DNA from 2 places in the Intrasporangium calvum DSM 43043 genome. Region 1 is predicted to be linked to the other one. Evidence: riboswitches for the same ligand, from Rfam matches in the RefSeq annotation. Region 1 holds a riboswitch; the other holds the start of a gene.
What was found. Region 1 has a riboswitch for cobalamin ahead of INTCA_RS10185 (SCO2322 family protein). Riboswitches for the same ligand answer to the same signal wherever they lie in the genome.
Positions count from the first base shown of each region.

Region 2: it holds a riboswitch for cobalamin, as region 1 does, so the genes downstream of both, INTCA_RS04060 (energy-coupling factor ABC transporter permease) here and INTCA_RS10185 (SCO2322 family protein) in region 1, are expected to answer to the same signal.

Region 1 is NC_014830.1:2,249,636-2,253,665, reverse strand. It holds gene INTCA_RS10195 (ABC transporter ATP-binding protein) at 1-906, opposite strand, end outside; gene INTCA_RS10190 (energy-coupling factor transporter transmembrane component T) at 903-1,976, opposite strand; gene INTCA_RS10185 (SCO2322 family protein) at 1,988-2,728, opposite strand; cobalamin riboswitch at 2,824-2,972, opposite strand; gene INTCA_RS10180 (hypothetical protein) at 3,098-3,313, shown strand; gene INTCA_RS10175 (serine hydrolase domain-containing protein) at 3,310-4,030, shown strand, end outside.
Region 2 is NC_014830.1:881,508-885,537, forward strand. It holds gene INTCA_RS04050 (bifunctional cobalt-precorrin-7 (C(5))-methyltransferase/cobalt-precorrin-6B (C(15))-methyltransferase) at 41-1,279, shown strand; gene cobM (precorrin-4 C(11)-methyltransferase) at 1,276-2,025, shown strand; cobalamin riboswitch at 2,019-2,170, shown strand; gene INTCA_RS04060 (energy-coupling factor ABC transporter permease) at 2,196-2,882, shown strand; gene INTCA_RS04065 (energy-coupling factor ABC transporter substrate-binding protein) at 2,879-3,250, shown strand; gene cbiQ (cobalt ECF transporter T component CbiQ) at 3,247-4,002, shown strand; gene INTCA_RS04075 (energy-coupling factor ABC transporter ATP-binding protein) at 4,004-4,030, shown strand, end outside.

The DNA of each region.
Region 1 (4,030 bases):
CCCGCGGAGGATCCGGGCTCGGGTCGTCCGAACCGTGTCCGAGCCCGGCCTGGTCGGTGCGCTCAGTGCGCCCAGTGCGCCCAGCGGGGCCAGCTCGGCGAGCCGCTCGCGGAGGCCGCCCGCGCGGCGTCGGGCGTCCCGGATCGAGAGGGGAGTGGGTGACCACTCGGCCAGCCGGGACAGCGCCACGAGCGGTGGGTGGATCGGTGAGTCGGCCATCGCCACCGCCGGGTCGAGCAGGTCGGAGGTGCGCCCCTCGTCGATGAGGATGACGCGGTCGGCGTGGTGGACGACCCGCTCGAGGCGGTGCTCGGCGAGGACGACGGTCACGCCCAGGTCGTGCACGATGCGGTGCAACGAGGCGAGAACCTCCTCGGCGGCGACGGGGTCGAGCGCCGAGGTCGGCTCGTCCAGCACGAGGATGCGGGGTCCGGCGGCGAAGACGGCGGCGATGGCGGCCCGCTGCTGCTGCCCGCCGGAGAGCGCCGTCAGCGGACGGTTGCGCAGGGAGGTCAGTCCGAAGAGGTCGAGCGTCTCCTCGACCCGCCGACGGATCGTCGCGGGGTCGAGGCCCATCGTCTCCATGCCATAGGCGATCTCGTCCTCGACGACGTCGGTGACGAACGTCGAGGCGGGGTTCTGCTCGACGAGTCCGACGACGGTCGCCAGGTCGCGGGGCCGGTGCGTGGAGGTGGGGTGGCCCTCGACGACGACGCTGCCGGTGAGGGTGCCCCCGCTGAAGTGGGGGACCAGGCCGTTGATGGTGCGCAGCAGGGTCGACTTGCCGCTGCCGGTGGGGCCGACGACGAGCACGAGCTCACCTTCAGGGATGCGCAGCGTCACGTCGCGCAGGCTCGGGGCGGGGGCGTCGGCATAGTGGACGGTCACGTGGTCGAACGTGATCATGCGACCCTCCGAGGTCGGGGCGTGAACCACGCCGGGAGCGCCGCGACGAGCACGGCCAGCACGGCGAGGAGGGGGACCGCAGGCGGCTCGGCGCGCTGAGTCGGGACGATGCCCGCCCAGGCGCCCGCTGCCGCCGCGACCAGGACGCCCCCCGCCACCGCCCCGCAGGCGACCGTGAGGGACTCGGTCGACGTCCAACGGTCGCGGCGGTGCCCTGACCGGCCGTCCCGGGACGCGCCCACGACGAGGCTCGCGCCGGCCACGAGCAGACCGACGAGCAGGAGCGGGAGCCCGAGGGCCCCGCCGACGGAGCTGTCGAGGAGGCCGTAGAGGCCCGCGAGGACCCCGAGCGCGCCGAAGAGGGCGAGGGCGGAGGCAGCGCGTCGCCCGCCGGGCGTCGTGCGGACCGCGCGGCCGTAGCCCCGTGACTCCATGGACGCGGCGAGGCCCAGCGACCGCTCGAAGGCGGTCTCGAGGACGGGGACGGTGAGCCGGGCCAGCTCGCGGAGGCCCCGACCGTCGTGCCCCCGCAGGGCCCGGGCGGAGCGGACCGTGCGCGCGTCTGCGAGCAGCTGCGGTGCGAACGTCAGGCCGACGACGACGGCGGTGCCGACGTCGTAGAGGGTCGCGGGAAGGTAGCGCAGGAGCCGGCGGGGGCTCGCGAGGGCGTTGGCTGCGCCGATGCACGCGAGGATGGCCGCGAGCCGGAGGGCGTCGTAGGCGGCGAAGAGGAGACTCTCCAGGGAGACCGGACCACCGATCCGGATGCTCGCCGCCCACTCCGGCAGCGGGATCCGCGGCAGCGTGACCAGCACGGTCTCCCCTCGGATCCCGTTGCCGAGCACGACGGTCATGAGGACGCGGAAGGTCACGACCGCTGCCCCGATGACGAGGAAGGCGACGAGCGGGTTGGGGGTCGAGGGGTCGCGCCGCTCGACCACCATCAAGACGCAGACGCCGATGACGAGGAGGAGGACGACCGGGTTGGTCGTCCGTGACGCAGCCGTCGCGAGCCCCAGCCCCCACAGCCACCAGGCTGCAGGGTGCTGGAGCCGCTCACGGGCGCTCATGCGGGAGGCGCTCAGGCGTCCCGGCGGTTGGCGGCGCGCGACCGCGCGACGACGAAGATGAGCAGCGCCAACAGGGCCAGGGCAGCGATGACGTATGCCGCTGTGCTCGTTCCGCTCGACGTCTCCACCGCGGGTGCGCTGGCTGCGGTCGCCGCGGCCGAGGGGGCGGCAGACGTGGTCGGTGCAGTGGACGGGGCCGAGATCTGGACGGGGGTGTCGGCCGCCTTCGCCTCGGCGCTCAGCTCCTTCACCTCGCCGCCACAGTCCGTGGCCGGGTAGCCCGCGACCGCGCACACGAGACCGTTCTCGACGCGGAGGTCCCCGGCGGCGGCCAGGACGTCAGTGCTCGTCGCCGTCGAGTCGACGACGGCGCAGATCGCCTGCGGCTCCGGGGGAGTGGCGCCGTCCGCGGCATCGGCCGGACGACCGAAGTCGATGACGAGGCCGACGCGCTTCTTGCCGGTCTCGGCCGCCGTCGAGCCACAGACCTGGTCGAACGTCAGAGTGGCCCGTGGGAAGCGGGTGTCGTTCATGTCTGCGACGGCGAAGCGCCAGCCGTCGACCGAGCCGTCCTCGGGGACGATCTGGTCGGGACCCTTCTGGGCGAAGGCCCACTTCCCGTCGGCCAGCTGGTAGAAGCCCCAGAACCGGTAGGCGGCAGCGTGGGCGGGGGCGAGCGAGAGGATGCTGATGGCTGCAGCGAGCAGCGCGGCGAGGGCGACCCGCACGGGGACGCGATGGGCAAAGGACACGTTGACCTCCTTGCGGTGGGGCACCGAGGTCGGAGGTGTGTCCTTTGGCCTGGTGTCTCCGGTCCGCTTTCCACGACAGACTGATGGGGAGCCGGATGGACACGGGTTTTCCGGCTGGTCCCGGTGCCGAGGTCGTCGGCGGCCGGGGTCACGGTTGCGGGTCAGCGCCGGAGTCTCACCGGCTTGCCCCATTGCCCATCGGTAAGTCGAACTGTGGCAGACGGAGCCGATGCGCGTCAAACGGCGCGGACCGGGTCAGGGGTGACCTTGGCGACAGTCGGTCCTCGCGGCAGGACGGCATCGTCACGAGATCGTTCGTGCGCCCAAAGCCCCCCGCGATCGCTGCGTTGGACCGTCTAGGGTGACGGGATGAGCTCGGACTGGACGTGGCTGTACTTCGATTCCCACGGCGAGACGATGGCGGACCCGGCCCTCGCCACCCGCGGCTTTCCGACGCAGAGCGACGCGGAGAACTACCTCGGCGAGTCCTGGCGTGACCTGCTCGCGGCCGGGGTGGAGTCGGTGACGCTGCGCCACGGTGAAGCCGTCGTGTACGGGCCGATGAGTCTCCGAGGGCCCGAGTGACCCAGCAGGACGTGCGCCGGACCCCGGCCGGCGCCGCGGGGTCTCCAGCCGGCTCCTCGCTGTCGCCTTCGCTCCAGCGCGACCTGATCACCCGGGTCAGCGCGGCGCAGCGGCGCTGGCGCTCGCCGGTCGTGAGCGCAGGGGTGGTCCGCGAGGGGCGGCTCGTCTGGTCCGGCCATGTCGGGTCGGCTGTTCTCGGCGACGGCGACCATGCCGCGGTGCCGGCCGGCGACTCGACACCGTTCCTCATCGGCTCGGTGACCAAGACGTTCACCGCCCTGGCGGTCATGGCCCTCCGGGACGAGGGACTCCTCACGCTCGATGACACGCTCGCCGACCACCTGCCGGGCACCAAGCACGCCACGGTCCGGCTGCGTCAGATGATGGCGCACGCGTCGGGGCTGCAGCGCGAGCCGATCGGGAACATCTGGGAGAGCCTGAGCGCACCTGAGCGCGAGGCGTTCCTCGCCGGAGCCGAGGTGGCCGAGCAGGTTCTTCCGGCGCACCACGCCTTCCACTACTCGAACCTCGCGTACGGCCTGCTCGGGCAGGTGGTGGAGCGGGTCACCGGCCGGCCGTGGGAGCAGGTCGTCCGCGAGCGGATCCTCGAGCCCCTCGGAATGACGAGGACGGGCCTCACACCTGCGGAGGACCGGGCGAGGGGCTACCAGATCGACCCCTACGCGGGCAGCGCCAAGGAGGAGCCCCTCTTCAGCC
Region 2 (4,030 bases), 1.4 Mb from region 1:
GGGTGAAGCCGGCCCACTCCTCGACGCTAGGGTCAGCGCCGTGATCGAGGTCATCGGTGTCGCTGCAGAGGGTCTGGTGTCCCTCACACCTGAGGCGCGTGCCGTGCTCGACGACGCCGAGGTGGTGCTCGGTGGTGCCCGGCACCTGGCGATGCTCGAGCCTCGGCCCGGACGCGAGCGCATCCCCTGGCCGTCACCGCTCCGCGCCAACCTGCCCGCCGTCCTGGCCATGGTCGCGGGCCGTCGGGTGGTCGTGCTGGCCAGCGGTGACCCGCTCGTGTCGGGCGTCGGCAGCACCCTCGTCGACCTCCTCGGCGCCGACGCCGTCACGATCCGTCCCGCGGTGTCCTCGGTCTCGCTGGCTCGTGCCGAGATGCGCTGCGGCGCAGAGGAGTCCGAGGTCGTCACCCTCGTCGGGCGCCACTTCGACGGGCTGCGCCGCCATCTGTCACCCGCGGCGAGGCTCATCACGCTCACGCACGGTGAGGACTCGCCCAGCCGCATCGCTGCGCTGCTCGCCGAGGAGGGCTACGCCGCCAGCCGCCTCACCGTGCTGGGCGACCTCGGGACCCCGACGCAGTCGCGCACCGATGGCATCGCGGGCTCCTGGGAGCACGGCGCCGCTCCACGTCTGCACCTCGTGTGCATCGAGTGCGTCCCCGATCCCGGATCCGTTGCCCGCTCCCTGGCTCCGGGCCTCGACGACAGCACCTTCGACCACGACGGGCAGCTGACGAAGCGGATCATCCGTGCGGCCGCGCTCGCCCATCTCGCGCCGCAGCCCGGCGACGTCATGTGGGACCTCGGTGCCGGCGCCGGGTCGGTGGGCATCGAGTTCGCCCGCCAGCATCCCCGGATCCGCGTCTACGCAGTCGAGCGGGACCAGCTGCGCGCCAAGCGGATCCGCACCAACGCCGACCGACTCGGAGTCCCGACGCTCGAAGTGGTCGTCGCGAGCGCCGCCGATGCCACCGGCATCCTCCCGGCACCGGACGCGATCTTCATCGGTGGGGGAGCGAACGGCTCCCTGATCCGCTCGGCGTGGTGCGTGCTCCGGCCCGGGGGCCGGCTGGTCGTCCACGGGGTCACCGTCGAGACCGAGATGACGATCCTGGCCGCCCACCGGCTGCACGGGGGCGTGGTGAGCCGGATCGCCGTCGAGGACCTCGAGCCGATCGGCTCGTTCACCGGGTGGAAGCCGTCCCGGACCATCACCCAGTGGGCCGCGACGAAGCCGCGCCCGCACCCGATCTCGACCTCGGAGCCGGAGACCACGTGACCGTCCACTTCATCGGCGCCGGACCGGGCGCCGCCGACCTGCTCACCCTGCGCGCCGTCCGGATCCTGTCCGAGTCCGCGGTCTGTCTCTATGCCGGGACGTACATCGGCGGCGAGGTGCTCGCGCACTGCCCCGACGGGGCCACGCTGGTCGACACGGCGAACCTCCACCTCGACGAGATCGTCGCGCACTGCGTCGCCGCGCACGAGCGTGGTGTGGACGTCGCTCGTCTCTGCTCGGGGGACCCGTCGCTCTACTCCGCGGTCGCCGAGCAGACCCGCCGACTCGACCGGGCCGGCGTCCCGTGGGACGTCACGCCGGGGGTGCCGGCCTATGCCGCTGCGGCCGCCCTCGTCGGGCGCGAGCTCACCGTGCCGGAGGTCGCCCAGACCGTCGTGCTCACCCGCGCCCAGCGGGACTCGACGAAGATGCCGGACACCGAGTCGCTCGCCCACTTCGCCCGGTCCCGAGCGACCCTGGTGCTCCACCTCGCCATCCGGCGGGCCCGCGAGCTCGCCGCGTCCCTCGTCGACGACTACGGCGCGGACTGCCCCGTCGTCGTCGTGGCCAACGCCGAGCAGCCCGACCAGCAGATCCTCCGCGGGACCCTCTCGGACATCGGAGCCCAGGTGGAGGCTGCGGACCTCCGGCAGGCTGCCGTCATCATCGTCGGGTGGGCCTTGGCCGCAACGGAGTTCGCGGACTCTCACCTCTACGGGACGCGGGTCCGGCCACCGCTCGCGTGACGGCCCAGCGGGGTGACGTGCCATACTCGCCGAACCCAACTGTGCCAGCGCACGGAACCCGGTGAGAGTCCGGGACGGTCGCGCCACTGTGACCGGTCGCACCTGCGGCCGGGAGTCAGATACGAGCCTGGCACGGCTGTTCCAGTGGACGCGTCATCCAGGAGTGAACTGTGCACATCGCTGAAGGTTTCCTGCCGCCCTTGCACGCGGCGGGATGGACCCTGGCCGCAGCCCCCTTCGTCATCCACGGCGGCCGTGCCGTCGCCAGAGAGCGGCGGGAACGCCCCGAGACGACGCTGCTGCTCGGCGCCGCCGGAGCGTTCACGTTCCTCCTCTCGGCGATCAAGCTGCCCTCGATCACCGGGTCGTCCAGCCACCCGACCGGCGTGGGACTCGGCGCGGTCCTCTTCCGTCCGCCGGTGATGGCCTTCCTGTCCACCGTGGTGCTCCTCTTCCAGGCGCTGCTCCTCGCCCACGGCGGCCTCACCACCCTCGGCGCCAACGTCTTCTCCATGGGCGTCGCCGGTCCCTGGACGGCCTACCTCGTCTGGTGCACCGTACGCCGCGTCAACCACACGGCCGCCGTCTTCGCCGCCGTGGCGCTCGCCGACCTCGCGACGTATGCGGTCACCGCGACGCAGCTCGCCCTGGCGTTCCCGGACCCGGCGACCGGCTTCTCAGGGGCCATGGCCAAGTTCCTCGGCGTCTTCGCCGTGACCCAGGTCCCGCTCGCCGTCGTCGAGGGCCTGCTCGCGGTGCTCGTGCTGCGTCTGCTCGGCGACATCGCCCGGCCGGAGCTCGAACGGCTCGACATGCTGCCGGCTGCCGTCACCCGCGCGACTGAGGCGCCCCGATGAGCCGCCGCGCCGTGAACGGTCTCCTCGTCCTGGCGATCGTCGCCGTCGTCGGGCTGGCCCTCGTCCTCGGAGCTCAGCGCGGCGAGAGCGGCGCGGACGCATATCCGGGGTCGGACTCGCAGGCCATGGATCTCATCGAGTCGGCCCATCCCGCCTACGAGGCGTGGTTCGAGCCGCTCTTCCGGCCGGAGTCGAGCCAGGTCGAGTCGGGCCTCTTCGCCCTCCAGGCGGGGCTCGGCGGGATCACCCTCGGCTACGTCGTCGGTCGGATCCACGAGCGCCGTCGGCGCCGCGCCGGCGAGCCGGCCGCCACCCCCAGCGACTCAGCCGTCTCCGGCAGATCCGACTCCTCCGCGGACCGCGGATGAGCACGGGGTTCGCTCTGGATGATGCGGCCTGGGCCTCACCGTGGCGGAGACGCGCCGTCGGGGAGAAGGTGCTCCTCGCCGGTGGGCTCGTCGGGGTGGGGATCAGCCTGCCGGTCTGGCCCGGCTCGGTCCTGGCCGCTGCCGCGGCCCTCGCGATCCTGCTCGGCCCGGCGCAGGTCTCGCCGCGGGTCCTGGCCCGCAGCGTGGCCGCACCGCTGGCGTTCATCGTCGTGGGGTCGCTCTCGGTCCTCGTGAGCCTCCGGTGGGACGGGGGGCCAGGGGTCGCCGTCACCGAGGAGACGAGGCGGTCGGCCCTGTCCGTGCTCGGGCACGGGACCGCCGGCACGCTGGGTGTCCTCGTGATCGCCGCGACGACGCCGATGGCGGACCTGCTGGGCGCCCTCCGCCGGCTGCGGGTGCCCGATGCCTGCATCGACGTCGCGGGTCTGGTCTACCGGCTGGTCCTGGTCCTCCTCGCCACGGTCGTCCAGATGGGCGAGGCCCAGGCCGCCCGCCTCGGCTACCGGGACCGCCGCACCACCCTGCGCAGCTCGGCGGCCCTCGGTGCGGGACTCCTGGTCCGGTCGTGGGACCGGGCTCGGCGCCTCGAGGAAGGCCTTGCCGGGCGTGGCTACACCGGCAGCCTGCCCTCCCTCGACCCTCCTCGCCGGACCTCGCTGCCCTTCGTGGCGACGAGCCTGGTGGCGCTCGGTGCGATCACCACGGCGGCGCTGACGATGGGAGGGTCCTGAGGTGGGTCACCTGAGCCTCGCAGCCCGC